DNA from 2 places in the Streptomyces sp. NPDC048297 genome. Region 1 is predicted to be linked to the other one. Evidence: predicted binding sites of a transcription regulator. Region 1 holds the regulator's gene; the other holds the start of a gene.

What was found. Region 1 encodes HrcA, which represses chaperone genes, less so after heat shock. Its sites were predicted from a motif close to TTNGCACTCNGNNNNNCNGAGTGCNAA; they were not measured.
Region 2: the regulator HrcA is predicted to act here: its motif matches at 2,446-2,472, upstream of groES (co-chaperone GroES).

The regions. Positions count from the first base shown of each region.
Region 1 is NZ_JBICZA010000010.1:141,464-148,901, reverse strand. It holds gene hemW (radical SAM family heme chaperone HemW) at 1-91, shown strand, start outside; gene ACGFYV_RS13740 (Uma2 family endonuclease) at 192-770, shown strand; gene ACGFYV_RS13735 (DUF3097 domain-containing protein) at 748-1,563, opposite strand; gene ACGFYV_RS13730 (MBL fold metallo-hydrolase) at 1,598-2,365, opposite strand; gene hrcA (heat-inducible transcriptional repressor HrcA) at 2,538-3,554, shown strand; gene dnaJ (molecular chaperone DnaJ) at 3,555-4,688, shown strand; gene ACGFYV_RS13715 (nitronate monooxygenase) at 4,817-5,905, shown strand; gene ACGFYV_RS13710 (16S rRNA (uracil(1498)-N(3))-methyltransferase) at 5,902-6,651, shown strand; gene ACGFYV_RS13705 (VOC family protein) at 6,669-7,061, shown strand; gene ACGFYV_RS13700 (hypothetical protein) at 7,288-7,438, shown strand, end outside.
Region 2 is NZ_JBICZA010000005.1:281,656-289,093, forward strand. It holds gene ACGFYV_RS08160 (methyltransferase domain-containing protein) at 1-380, opposite strand, end outside; gene ACGFYV_RS08165 (polysaccharide deacetylase family protein) at 363-1,283, shown strand; gene ACGFYV_RS08170 (polysaccharide deacetylase family protein) at 1,280-2,122, shown strand; gene groES (co-chaperone GroES) at 2,619-2,927, shown strand; gene groL (chaperonin GroEL) at 3,046-4,674, shown strand; gene ACGFYV_RS08185 (ester cyclase) at 4,736-5,443, opposite strand; gene ACGFYV_RS08190 (SDR family NAD(P)-dependent oxidoreductase) at 5,522-6,295, opposite strand; gene ACGFYV_RS08195 (MOSC domain-containing protein) at 6,559-7,227, opposite strand; gene ACGFYV_RS08200 (LysR family transcriptional regulator) at 7,308-7,438, shown strand, end outside.

The DNA of each region.
Region 1 (7,438 bases):
CCAGGAGGGGCCGTACGAGGAGGGACGCGCCGTGCTCACGTTGCGGGGGAGGCTGCTGGCGGACGCCGTGGTGCGGGACCTGGTGGACTGATCACCCGGCGGAGTGAATCACTGCGGAACGCCGGTTCGGTCCCTAACCTGGTTCGTAGGCTGCCGCCAAAAGGACGCGGCGGATGTGGAGGGCCACGGAGATGACCGCTGTGGACGAGCGTGGGATGACCAAGTTCTTCGAGGAGTTCGAGCCTCCCGAGGGCATCAAGGTTGAGCTTCTCCGGGGGGTAATCGTGATGATGGCCAGCCCTGACATCGTGCACAACACGATCGTTGCCGATGTCCAGGACCAGATCCCGCGGCAGCGTTGGTCTCGGCTCCAGACTCAGGACGTGGACATCCTGGATGAGGCCAGTGAGCCCGTACCGGACCTGGTGGTCATGGAGCGTGATCTGCTTCCCGACTCAGGTCGCCTGCTGCCGTCCTCGCTGATCACGATGGTCGTCGAGGTCGTCTCCAAGTCCAGCGTCCACCAGGACTACGTGGTCAAGCGCTCGATCTACGCAGGGGGAAAGATCCCCGCCTACCTCATCCTCGACCCGATCATGGCGCACTGCGTTCTGCTGACGAAGCCCGCAGGCCGAGGTGAGGACGCCGACTACCTGACTCAGGAGATCGTCAAGTTCGGCGATCCGGTTCTGCTGGAGGATCCGGGGCTCGAACTGGACACCAGCGAGTTCGGTACCTTCCCCAACGTCAGGCCCCACCGCTACCCGTGACGAAGTCGATCAGTTCCTCCACCCGCCCCAGCAGTTCCGGCTCCAGGTCCTTGTAGGACCCGACCCGCGCCAGGATCGCCTGCCACACCGCCCCGGTGTTCTCCGGCGGCCAGCCCAGCGCCCGGCACACGCCCGTCTTCCAGTCCTGGCCGTGCGGCACCCGGGGCCAGCCGGGGATGCCCAGGGACGACGGCTTCACCGCCTCCCAGATGTCGATGTACGGGTGGCCCACCACCAGCGCGTGCGCGCTCGTCACCGACTCCGCGATGCGCCACTCCTTCGTGCCCGGGACCAGGTGGTCCACGAGGATCCCCAGGCGGGCGTCCGGACCCGGCGCGAAAGACTCCACGATCGCCGGCAGATCGTCCACGCCCTCCAGGTACTCCACGACCACGCCCTCGACGCGCAGGTCGTCGCCCCACACCTTCTCGACCAGCTCGGCGTCGTGCCGGCCCTCGACGTAGATGCGGCCGGCGCGGGCCACGCGCGCGCGTGCGCCGGGTACGGCGACCGAGCCGGACGCCGTACGGGCGGGACGTGCCGGAGCCGCGGACGATGGGCGTACGAGCGTCACCACGCGCCCCTCCAGCAGGAAGCCGCGCGGCTCCAGCGGGAACACCCGGTGCTTGCCGAAGCGGTCCTCCAGGGTCACCGTGCCCGCCTCGCAGCGGATCACCGCACCGCAGAACCCGGTACCGGGCTCCTCCACCACCAGGCCCGGATCCGCCGGGACCTCGGGCACCGGCTGGGACTTCTTCCAGGGAGGGGTCAGGTCGGGGGAGTACTGGCGCATTCGGATGACGATAGGAGAAGCCCCGGGGCCGCGCCTACGACACGCCGAAACGGGACGCCAGTTCGTCGCGCTGGCGTCGTACGAACGCCGCGTCCACCACGGCTCCGTGACCGGGCACGTACAGCGCGTCCTCGCCGCCGAGCGCCAGCAGCCGGTCCAGGGCGTCCGGCCAGCGGGAGGGTACGGCGTCCGGGCCGGCCTGGGGTGCGCCGGACTCCTCGACGAGGTCGCCGCAGAAGACGACCTCCGGGGTCGTGGGAGTCCCCGGGGTCTCGGGAGTCCCTGGAGTCCCCGGGGCGCCGGGGACGAGGACCGCGAGATCGTGGGCGGTGTGGCCGGGACCGACGTTCGCCAGCAGCACCTGGCGGCCCTCGCCCAGGTCGAGGGTCCACTCGCCGCTCACCAGATGGCGCGGCGCGGTCAGCGCGGCCACCGCCTCCTGGGCGTCCGCCACCGGCAGGCCGTTCCTGATCGCGTCCAGCCGCAGGTCCTCGCGCTCGTGCGCGAACACCGTCTCCAGGCCCACCGCCGCGTACACCCGCGCACCGGCGAACGCGGGCGCGCCGAAGACATGGTCGAAGTGGGGGTGGGTCAGCGCGAGATGGGTCACACGCCGGCCGGTCAGCCGCCGCGCCGCCTCACGCAGCCGCGCACCCTCGGCGAGGCTCGACCCGGCGTCCACCAACAGCGCCGTGCCCGCGCCGACGACCAGCCCCACCGTGCAGTCCCAGCCGGGCAGCCGGCACCGGCCGACCCCCTCCGCCAGCCGCTGCCATCCCAGGTCTTCCCAAGTCACCGTCATACCGCGACGCTAGCCGTCACAGGCCGTCACCGTGGTACGGACCTTGCCCAGTCAGTACCCCACGGCCGTACACTGGGCCGGGGACGGCTGGCACTCGCACGTGTTGAGTGCCAGGCCAGGATCCGAAGGGCCGTGGGGAGCCGTGGGGAAGACGTGATGGAGGTGCGCGCGGATGCTGAGTGAACGAAGGCTGCAGGTTCTGCGCGCCATCGTCCAGGACTATGTGGGAACCGAGGAGCCGGTGGGGTCGAAGGCGCTCACGGAGCGTCACAATCTCGGCGTCTCCCCGGCGACCGTGCGCAACGACATGGCCGTCCTGGAGGACGAGGGCTTCATCGCCCAGCCGCACACCAGCGCCGGGCGCATCCCCACCGACAAGGGCTACCGGCTGTTCGTCGACAAGCTCGCCGGCGTCAAGCCGATGACCGCGCCCGAGCGGCGCGCCATCCAGAACTTCCTGGGGGGCGCCGTCGACCTCGACGACGTCGTGGCGCGCACGGTACGGCTGCTCGCGCAGCTCACCCGGCAGGTCGCCGTCGTGCAGTACCCGTCCCTGACCCGCTCGACCGTGCGGCACGTGGAGCTGCTCGCGCTCGCCCCCGCGCGCGTGATGCTCGTGCTGATCACGGACACCGGCCGGGTCGAGCAGCGGATGATCGACTGCCCGGCGCCCTTCGGGGAGACCTCACTGGCGGATCTGCGGGCCCGGCTGAACAGCAGGGTCGCGGGGCGCCGGTTCACCGACGTGCCGCATCTGGTCGAGGACCTGGCCGACGCCTTCGAGGCCGAGGATCGCGGTACGGTCTCGGCGGTGCTCTCCACTTTGCTGGAGACACTGGTCGAGGAGAACGAGGAGCGGCTGATGATCGGCGGAACCGCCAATCTGACCCGCTTCGGACATGACTTCCCTCTCACCATCCGGCCCGTCCTGGAGGCACTGGAGGAGCAGGTCGTGCTCCTCAAACTCCTTGGCGAGGCGAAGGATCCGGGCATGACCGTGCGTATCGGGCACGAGAACGCCCATGAGGGACTCAACTCCACTTCAGTCGTGTCGGTCGGCTACGGTTCGGGCGGCGAGGCGGTTGCCAAGCTCGGCGTGGTCGGACCGACCCGCATGGACTATCCGGGAACGATGGGAGCGGTACGCGCAGTGGCACGGTACGTCGGACAGATCCTGGCGGAGTCGTAAGTGGCCACGGACTACTACGCCGTTCTCGGCGTGCGCCGCGACGCGTCGCAGGATGAGATCAAGAAGGCGTTCCGTCGGCTCGCGCGCGAGCTGCACCCGGACGTCAACCCCGATCCGAAGACCCAGGAGCGGTTCAAGGAGATCAACGCCGCCTACGAGGTGCTGTCGGACCCGCAGAAGAAGCAGGTCTACGACCTCGGCGGCGACCCGCTCTCGCAGGCCGGCGGCGGTGCGGGCGGTTTCGGGGCCGGTGGCTTCGGCAACTTCTCCGACATCATGGACGCGTTCTTCGGTACGGCGTCGCAGCGCGGGCCCCGCTCGCGCACCCGGCGCGGCCAGGACGCGATGATCCGGCTCGAGGTCGAGCTGGACGAGGCGGCCTTCGGGACGACCAAGGACATCCAGGTCGACACCGCGATCGTCTGCGGCACCTGCAACGGTGAGGGCGCGGCTCCGGGCACGTCCGCCCAGACGTGTGACATGTGCCGCGGTCGTGGTGAGGTCTCCCAGGTGACCCGGTCCTTCCTGGGCCAGGTCATGACCTCCCGGCCCTGCCCCCAGTGCCAGGGCTTCGGCACGGTCGTGCCGACCCCGTGCCCGGAGTGCGCGGGCGACGGGCGCGTCCGGTCGCGGCGCACCCTCACCGTGAAGATCCCGGCCGGTGTCGACAACGGCACCCGGATCCAGCTCGCCGGCGAGGGCGAGGTCGGGCCCGGCGGCGGTCCCGCCGGTGACCTGTACGTCGAGATCCACGAGCTGCCGCACCAGACCTTCCAGCGGCGCGGCGACGACCTGCACTGCACGGTCACGATCCCGATGACGGCGGCGTCTCTCGGTACGAAGGTGCCGCTGGAGACGCTGGACGGCATGGAGGAGGTCGACATCCGGCCCGGCACGCAGTCCGGCCAGTCGATCCCGCTGCACGGCCGGGGCGTCACGCATCTGCGGGGCGGCGGTCGCGGCGACCTGATCGTGCACGTCGAGGTGATGACGCCGACCAAGCTGGATCCCGAGCAGGAGCGGCTGCTGCGCGAGCTGTCCAAGCTGCGGGGCGAGGAGCGGCCGCAGGGCCAGTTCCAGCCGGGGCAGCAGGGGCTGTTCTCGCGTCTGAAGGACGCGTTCAACGGGCGCTGAGGGCCTGAGGTGAAGGGGCGCCGCCCGCGCCGCCCCTTCACCGCCTGCTCAGAGAGCCGGAAGCATTGGCATGTGCCAAGGGGAAGGCTCGATTCGGACCTTTTCACAGGACGTGACAACATGCGGTCATGTCCTCCGCACTGACCGATCTCTTCCCGTTTCCGATCGTGCAGGCCCCCATGGCGGGCGGCGTCTCCGTGCCGCAGCTCGCCGCCGCCGTGTCCGAGGCCGGCGGTCTGGGGTTCCTCGCCGCCGGGTACAAGACGGCCGACGGCATGTACCAGGAGATCAAGCAGCTGCGAGGACTCACCGGCCGCCCCTTCGGCGTGAACGTGTTCGTGCCGCAGCCGGACCACGCCGAATCGGGCGCGGTCGAGCTGTACGCCCAGCAGCTGGCCGGTGAGGTCACCTGGTACGAGACGGAGCTGGGCGACCCGGACGGCGGCCGGGACGACGGGTACGACGCCAAGCTCGCGGTGCTGCTGGACAACCCGGTACCGGTCGTCTCCTTCCACTTCGGTGTGCCGAGCCGGGAGGTGCTGGACGCGCTGCGCCGGGCCGGCACCCTCACCCTGGTCACGGCCACCACCGTCGAGGAGGCCCTCGCGGTCGAGCGGGCCGGCGCGGACGTGGTGACAGCCCAGGGCGTGGAGGCCGGCGGCCACCAGGGCACCCACCGGGACACCCCCGAGAACGACGGCGCCGGCATCGGGCTGCTGTCGCTGATCGCGCAGATCAGGGAGGCGGTGTCCCTGCCCGTCGTCGCCGCGGGCGGCATCATGCGCGGCGGCCAGATCGCCGCGGTCCTCGCCGCCGGTGCCTGCGCCGCCCAGCTGGGCACGGCCTTCGTCGCCACCCCCGAGTCGGGCGCCCACCCCGTGCACAAGCAGGCGCTGACCAACCCCCTGTTCGCGCGCACCGAGTTGACCCGCGCCTTCACCGGACGCCCGGCCCGCGCCCTGGTCAACCGCTTCCTGCGCGAGCACGGCCCCTACGCCCCCGCCGCCTACCCCGAGATCAACTACCTGACCGCCCCGCTGCGCAAGGCCGCCGCCAAGGCCGGTGACGCACAGGGCATGTCGATGTTCGCCGGGCAGGGGCACCGGATGGCCCGCGAACTGCCCGCCGGGGAACTGGTGCAGGCCCTGATGACCGAACTCGCCTCGGCCGGGACGCAGTTGTCCGACGTGGCACGGTGCGGAGGTGAAGCGCGATGACCGCGCCCGTTTTCGTCGTGGACCGACTCGACCGCGTCGGGCCGGAGTTCGTGCTCGACGGCCCCGAGGGGCGGCACGCCGTCTCCGTGAAGCGGCTGCGGCCCGGGGAGGACGTCGTCCTCACCGACGGGCGGGGACGCTGGGCCGAGGGCGTCGTCAAGGCCGCAGAGGGCAAGGACCGCCTGGTGGTCATGGACCTGGAGTCCGTGCACGAGGAGCCGCTGCCCGCGCCCCGCATCACCGTCGTCCAGGCTCTCCCCAAGGGCGACCGGGGTGAACTCGCCGTGGAGACGATGACCGAGGTCGGCGTCGATGCGATCGTGCCGTGGCAGGCGTCCCGCTGCATCACCCAGTGGAAGGGCGAGCGGGGTCAGAAGGCCCTCGGCAAGTGGCGCTCCACCGCCCGCGAGGCGGGCAAGCAGTCCCGCCGGGTCCGCTTCCCCGAGGTAGCGGACGCGGCAACGACCAAGCAGGTCGGCACACTTCTGGCCAAGGCCGAGTTCGCCGCCGTCCTCCACTCCGACTTCGAGCACGGCAGCGCGGCGCTCGCCACCGCCGAACTCCCCGCGGACGGCGAGATCGTGCTGGTCGTCGGCCCCGAAGGAGGCGTCTCCCCCGAGGAGTTGGCGCTTTTCGCACAGGCGGGGGCGCGGCCGTACGTGCTCGGTCCTACTGTGTTGCGCACATCCACCGCCGGCACCGCCGCCGCGGCTCTGCTGCTGGGCCGCACCGGCCGCTGGTCCTGACACCACGGGGGCACCCGATGGAACTCGCCCAGATACGTCTCCTCGTCACCGACTTCCCCGCCTGCTACCGCTTCTACGCCGACGTCCTCGGCCTCAAGCCGCAGTCGGGGGCGACCGGGGGACCGTACGAGAAGTTCAGCCCGCACGCCGGCTCCGCCGGGATAGCGCTGCAGGACCGCTCGATGATGGCCGAGGTCCTCACCGAACTCGGCGAGAGCGCCACCGGCCACCGCTCCCTGGTCGTGCTGCGCGTCGACGATCTCGACGCCTACTGCGCCGAGATCACCGCCCGGGGCGCGACCCTGCTGCACGGCCCCGCCCCGATGGCCGAACGCCTGCGCGTGGCCCACCTCAAGGACCCGGAGGGCAACCTGGTGGAACTCCAGGAATGGCTGCTGCTGCGCACCTGACCAGGACGGCGGGCGGCAGCGCCCACCGGGCCCTCCTATCCGAAGTGCCCGAAGTGCCCGAAGTGCCCAGAGTTTTCGGAGTTCCCGACGTGCGGCACCCTCGCGCGAGCACTCGAACGGGTGGAGTGGCCGTAAGCGGCCTTCCGTCCCGTGCGTGTTCGGTGGCACTCTGCCGTTCATGGGGGTATTGAGGCGGATTTGGCATCGGCCGCGACCCGCGAGGGCGATGGCCGTGGCGGGGCTCGCGATCGTGGGCGCGGGCGCGCTGGTCGGTTGTGAGCCGGGGGGCCTCGGCGCGGCGTCGGTGGCGTACACCACGGACAAGACCGCGACCGCCGAGCTCGAACGGCAGCACGTGGACGTCAACTGGCTCAGCT
Region 2 (7,438 bases), on a different contig from region 1:
CGGTACGCCGCCACGCTCGCCCGCGTCGACTGCTCGACCCCGTTGGGCGTGAAGAACATCCGCTCCGCGTCCCCGGCCGCGAACTTGGCCGCCGCCCGCTGCCTCAGCCGGGCCTGGCCGAGCGCGGCCGACACCAGTTCGGGGGCGTGTGTGCGGCGCAGTCGCGTGGCGACGGCGAGTTCGTCCGCCGGGGCCGTGCCGCGCACCTCGTCGAGGAGGGCCCGGCCCTCGGGGGTGAGCAGGCTGTGGAAGGAGGGGAGCTGGTCGTTCACCGGGTCATTGTGGGCCAGTCGGTGGATGGTGCGCCTCCGGCGGCGGTGTCGGCCCGGGATCGGAGCCGGGTCCTGCGAGGATCCGACACCATGCGAGCAGTAGTACAAAATGACAAAATTCCGGCACGGCTCCCGCGCACGGCCTTCCGCTACGGCGCCCTCGCCCTGGCCGCCACCGCCGTTCTCTCCGGCTGCGCCGGCTCCGGCGGGGACACCGCCGCCCACCCCGGCCCCGCCCACCAGGCGGGCAACGCCGGTCCCGACCACCCCCTGGACGCCGCCGCCGAACGCACCCGCCTCGTCGCCGCCGCCGAGTTCTGGAAACTCGACACGGTGCCGCTCAGGCCCCCCACCCCGCCGGCCCACAAGCCGAAGATCACCGCACGCGCCGGCTTCGAGGTCGACGGACAGGTCGAGGACGACCTGCCCCCTGTCTTCACCACGGTCCCCACCAAGCAGAAGGTCGTCTTCCTCACCATCGACGACGGCGCCGAGAAGGACCCCGACTTCCTGCGCATGATGAGCGACCTGAAGATCCCCTACAGCGCCTTCCTCAGCAACTACCTGGTGAAGGACGACTACGGCTACTTCCGGAAGATGCAGTCCGAGGGCCACACCCTCAACAACCACACCATGACCCACCCCTATCTGCCCGGCCTGTCCTACGAGGAGCAGCGGGACGAGATCTGCGGCATGCAGGCGGTCATGAAGAAGCAGTTCGGCAAGGCGCCCACCGTCTTCCGGCCGCCGTACGGCAACTACAACGGCGACACCCTGCGCGCCGCCAAGTCCTGCGGCATCAAGTACGCGCCGATCTGGGACGAGGAGGTCTTCGTCGACCACTGGGAGTACCGGGAGGACGACCGCGACCTGCACCCCGGCGACATCGTCCTCACCCACTTCCGCGGTCGCGACGACTGGAACGGCACGATGGTCGACGACATGCGCCGCTTCCTGAACAAGGTCACGCGCGAGGGCTACGCCGTGGCCCGCCTGGAGGACTACCTGTGAGGCACCCGGGGCGGCGCACGCGCGGCCGGGGACACCGACGGGCCCTGACCGCCGTACTCGCCTCGGCCCTCCTCCTCACCGGCTGCGCCCAGTCCGTCGACCCCATCGAACGCCTCGGCAAGAAGGCCGCCGAGGGCGTCCGCACGTCCCGCCCCCGCCCGGACGACGCCTACCGCCGCTGGGGGCTCGCGACACCGCTCGCCGCCCCGCCGGCCCGCCCCGTCCGCCTGCTGGCCACCCACACCGGACCCGCCTCGGACCCCCGCGTCCTGGACCACGTCACCACCACCGACAAGGTCGTCTTCCTCACCTACGACGACGGCTCCGCCCACGACCCGCGCTTCGCCGACATGGTCCGCGACCTGCACCTGCCGGTCACTCTCTTCCTCCCGGAGAGCGCCGTCGCCCCCGCCGCCGGCCACTACGCCCGCCTCCGCGCGGCCGGCGCCACAGCGGAGAACCGCACCGCCGACCGCCCCGCCCTGCGCGGCCGGCCCTACACCGGCCAGCGCGCCGAGATCTGCGCCGAACAGGACCGCCTCGCCCTCCGCTTCGGCACCCGCCCCCACCTCCTGCGCCCGCCCCACGGCCACTACGACCGCACCACCCTGCGCGCGGCCGGCGCCTGCGGCATCTCCACCGTCGTCCTGTGGCGAGCCGTCATGACCACCGACGGCCTCACCTACCCCCACGGCGACCAGGACCTCCAGCCGGGCGACATCGTCCTCGTCGGCCCCGAAAAGACCACCGGCCACACCCTCACGGACCGCACCCTGCGCCTGCTGCACGGAATCCAGGAGCGGGGAATGACGGTGGCCCGCCTTGAGGACTACCTGTAGCTGCCCGAACCAGCCCGTCCGGTGTTGGAGGGCGAGGCCCTTCAGGGACCGAAATGACGGTGGCCCGCCTTGAGGACTACCTGTAGCCCATCGAACCAGCCCGCCCGGCGTTCGAGGACGAGGCCTTTCAAGGGCCGAAATGACGGTGGCCCGCCTTGAGGACTACCTGTAGCCCATCGAACCAGCCTGTCCGGCGTTTGAGGACGAGGCCCCTTAAGGGACGAAGCGGGGGTTCGGGGGCGGCAGCCCCCGAAACGGCGCCCCCGACACCCCGCACTGGACGGCACCGAACACCCCGCCCCCGCCGACGCGCCGCACGGCAATTGGCACTCCGCTTGACCGAGTGCTAACCCCGGTCATAGTCTCGGCTCTGGCACTCGGCAGATGAGAGTGCCAACAAAGCGACGGGCAGGTCCGGCACCCGCGACGACGGATCCACCTGGTCGCCACCTCAGACAGTTAACCCCGTGAGATCTCCGAAGGGGGAGGTCGGATCGTGACGACCGCCAGCTCCAAGGTTGCCATCAAGCCGCTCGAGGACCGCATCGTGGTCCAGCCGCTCGACGCCGAGCAGACCACGGCCTCCGGCCTGGTCATCCCGGACACCGCGAAGGAGAAGCCCCAGGAGGGCGCCGTCCTCGCCGTGGGTCCGGGCCGTTTCGAGAACGGCGAGCGCCTGCCGCTCGACGTCAAGGTCGGCGACGTCGTCCTGTACAGCAAGTACGGCGGCACCGAGGTGAAGTACAACGGCGACGAGTACCTCGTCCTCTCGGCTCGCGACGTCCTCGCGATCATCGAGAAGTAGTTCACCCCGAGCAATTCTGCTCATGACTGCGCCCCTGGCCCCCCGCGACCGATGAGTAGCCGGGCGCCCGGGGCGCAGTTTCATTCCACCGAGATTTTCCGAGAGGGCTCCCGCTGTCATGGCGAAGATCCTGAAGTTCGACGAGGACGCCCGTCGCGCCCTCGAGCGCGGCGTCAACAAGCTGGCCGACACGGTGAAGGTGACGATCGGCCCCAAGGGCCGCAACGTCGTCATCGACAAGAAGTTCGGCGCCCCCACCATCACCAACGACGGTGTCACGATCGCCCGTGAGGTCGAGATCGACGACCCGTACGAGAACCTCGGCGCGCAGCTGGTGAAGGAGGTGGCGACCAAGACCAACGACATCGCGGGTGACGGCACCACCACCGCCACCGTGCTCGCCCAGGCGCTGGTCCGCGAGGGCCTGCGCAACGTCGCCGCCGGCGCCTCCCCGGCCTCCCTGAAGAAGGGCATCGACGCCGCGGTCAAGGCGATCTCCGACGATCTGCACGCCTCGGCGCGCCCGATCGACGAGAAGTCCGACATCGCCGCCGTCGCCGCGCTGTCCGCCCAGGACCAGCAGGTCGGCGAGCTGATCGCCGAGGCCATGGACAAGGTCGGCAAGGACGGTGTCATCACCGTCGAGGAGTCCAACACCTTCGGTCTGGAGCTGGACTTCACCGAGGGCATGGCCTTCGACAAGGGCTACCTGTCGCCGTACTTCGTCACCGACCAGGAGCGTATGGAGGCCGTCCTCGACGACCCGTACATCCTGATCAACCAGGGCAAGATCTCGTCCATCCAGGACCTGCTGCCGCTGCTGGAGAAGGTCATCCAGGCGGGTGCCTCCCGGCCGCTGCTGATCATCGCCGAGGACGTCGAGGGCGAGGCCCTGTCGACCCTGGTCGTCAACAAGATCCGCGGCACCTTCAACGCCGTCGCGGTGAAGGCCCCCGGCTTCGGCGACCGCCGCAAGGCCATGCTGCAGGACATCGCGACCCTCAGCGGCGGCACGGTCATCTCCGAGGAGGTCGGCCTCAAGCTCGACCAGGTCGGTCTCGACGTGCTGGGCTCCGCCCGCCGCGTGACCGTCACCAAGGACGACACCACCATCGTCGACGGTGGCGGCAAGTCCGAGGACGTCACGGGCCGCGTCGCGCAGATCAAGGCCGAGATCGAGAACACCGACTCCGACTGGGACCGCGAGAAGCTCCAGGAGCGCCTCGCGAAGCTGGCCGGCGGCGTGTGCGTGATCAAGGTCGGCGCCGCCACCGAGGTGGAGCTGAAGGAGAAGAAGCACCGTCTGGAGGACGCCATCTCCGCGACCCGCGCCGCGGTCGAGGAGGGCATCGTCTCCGGTGGTGGCTCCGCTCTGGTCCACGCCTCCAAGGTCCTCGAGGGCAACCTCGACAAGACCGGCGACGAGGCCACCGGTGTCTCCGTCGTCCGCAACGCCGTCGTCGAGCCGCTGCGCTGGATCGCGGAGAACGCGGGCCTCGAAGGCTACGTGATCGTCTCCAAGGTCAAGGAGCTGGACAAGGGCAGCGGTTACAACGCCGCCACCGGCGAGTACGGCGACCTGGTCAAGGCCGGCGTCATCGACCCGGTCAAGGTCACCCGCTCCGCCCTGGAGAACGCCGCCTCCATCGCCTCCCTGCTGCTCACGACCGAGACCCTGGTCGTCGAGAAGAAGGAAGAGGAAGAGGCCGCCGCGGGCCACGGCCACGGTCACGGCCACGCCCACTGAGCCCTCCCGCTCATGACGAAGGCCCGGCGCCCCTCGGGGTGCCGGGCCTTCGCCGTGCCCGCTACCGCTCCAGCTCCTCCAGCGCCCCCAACTGTCCCAGCAGGCCGAGACGGTCGTACTGCCACCAGCCCTCGTGGATCCGGCCGTCGGGGTCGAAGCGGAAGACGGTCGTCCCGGTCATCGACACCCGCGCGCCGGTGTCGGACAGGCCCAGGAACTCGCCCTTCTGGACGCCGTTCCAGCTCCACCGGGTGCACACCCGGTCCTCCTGGGTGATCTGGTCCTCGACCGTGAACGCGAAGTCGAAGGCGTCACGCCACATCCCGATCTCGCGCAGCATGTTGTCCATCCCGAGCACGTCCTGCTCATTGGCCGGATCGTGGTCGTGGTAGTTCTCCGCGAGCAGGCCGTTCAGCGGTGGCAACGGCCCCGGCAGCGCGATCGCCGCGAAGAACCGGCGCGCCTGCTCCGCGTACAACTGCGCGTCGTGCACCACGTCCAGGTCGGTGAACGTCGGCAACTCGTCGCACAGGGCGACCATCTCCCTGAAGATCCGGTCGGTCTCCGGCAGGTTCGAGTTCCGCATCGCCTCCTCGTACGACGCGAACTCCACGATCTCGATGACGTGCGTCGCGTCCGAGCGATCCGCCCCGACCACCGCGTGCGTCGCCGTCCGCTTCCCCCGGGTCTTCTCGACCCACTGGTCCAGCAGCCGGTTCATCTCGTCGAGCCGGCTGGTCTTGCAGTCGATGAGCTGTAGGAACGTCATGCCGCCGCCTTCCGGCCGGCCCCCTGCTCCGGTTCCCCCACGCCCATCCTCCCACCGGAACACGGGCGCCACCCGCGCTCACTGCGGCCCGTACCTGCGCCCCGTCTTCGAGGAGATCCCGCCCAGCAGCCCGCGCGGGGTCACCTTCACCAGTCCCATCAGCGCCTTGTACCGGGGATCCGGGATGGACAGCGTCCTGCCGCGCGAGAGGTCGGCCAGGGCAGCCGCGACCAGCTTGTCGGCGTCCAGCCACATCCAGCCGGGGATGTTGTCCGTGCCCATCCCGGCCCGCTCGTGGAACTCGGTGCGCACGAAACCCGGGCACAGCGCCATCAGCCGCACCCCGCTGCCCGCGAGGTCCTTCGCCGCGCCCTGCGTGAACTGCACGACCCACGCCTTCGATGCGCCGTACGTGCCCCGGGGCACGAAAGCCGCCACCGAGGCGACGTTCACGACCCCGCCGCGCCCGCGCTCCCGCATCGCCCCGGCCGCCGCCGAGGTCAGCCGCAGCACCGCCTCGCAGTGCACCTTGAGCATCCGCAGCTCGTCGGCCATGGGGACGTCCAGATAACGGCCCTTGTTGCCGAAACCGGCGTTGTTGACCAGCAGGTCGACCGGGTTCTTCCGGTCACCGAGCCGGTCGGCCACGGTCTCGATGCCCTTGTCCTCGGCGAGGTCGGCGGCGAGGACCTCCACCTCGATGCCGTGCCGGTCGTGCAGCTCGGTCGCCTGCTCGCGCAGCCGCTTGGTGTCCCGGGCCACCAGGACGAGGTCATGCCCGTCGGCCGCCAGCCGCCGCGCGAACGCGGCGCCGATCCCCGCGGTCGATCCCGTAATCAGAGCCGTTGTCATGGCCCAAGGGTAGTGACCCGCACCGACGGTGGCCGCCGCCGCGGCGACGGGCGGATGACGTGCGGGTGCCCTCTGACCGGCCGACGACGCGCTGGTGACACCCCTGTTGTCGTCCTGGTGCCGTCCTGCGCGTCGCCCGGGTGACATCGTGGGTGTCGCCCCGGACGTCGTCGTGGGTGTCGCCCCGGACGTCGTCGTGGGCGTCGCCCCCGATGTCGTCGTGGGCGTCGCCCGGGTGACGTCCCCTCAGCTGTGACGTCCCCTCAGCTGTCCTGGCCCGCCACGTACTTGCGGGCCGCGGCCAGCGTCTCGGGGTGTAGCGCCTCGCCCGCCGCGAGCAACCGCGGCAGCAGTTCCCGCTCCGTGGTCACCGCGCGGAACTGCATCGCGACCGTCACCTCGTGGTCCGGCCGGTGCACGATCGCGATCGGATCGCCCGTGCGGATCTCACCCGGTTCGATCACCCGCAGGTAGGCCCCCGGCGCGCCCTTCCGGGTGAATCTGCGGACCCATCCCCGCTCCTCCACATGGCCCTGGAAGGTACGGCACGGGATGCGTCCCGACGTCACCTCCAGAACCACGTCGGAACCGATCCGCCAGCGCTCCCCGACCAGCGCCCCGGACACGTCCAGCCCCTCGGTCGTGAGGTTCTCGCCGAAGCAGCCGGCGGCCAGCGGCCGGCCCAGCTCGCGCTCCCAGTCGTCGAGATCCTCGCGCGCGAAGGCGTAGACCGCCTGGTCGTCGCCGCCGTGATGGCGCCTGTCGCACACCGCGTCCCCGGCGAGCCCGCTCGCGCCGACCCCCTTGGGCCCGGGAGCCGCCACCCGCACCGGCCCGTCGGCCGGCCGCTTGTCGATACCCGTCACACCCTGTGCCTGGTCCGTGTACGGCACCTGCCGCGGGCGGCCCAGATTGACCGAGAGAAGCTTCATGACCGCACGGTACGGGACCGGGCCCCAAAGCGTCGACGCGGAATTGGGCGCCGCACCCAAGCCCGGCTTATGCTCAAAGGGTGATCGAGGCCCGTCATCTCCGCGTCCTGCGCGCCGTCGCCACCACCGGCTCCTTCTCCGCGGCGGGGCGCGAACTGGGCTGCACCCAGCCCGCCGTGAGCCAGCAGATGAAGGCCCTGGAAGCCTCGGT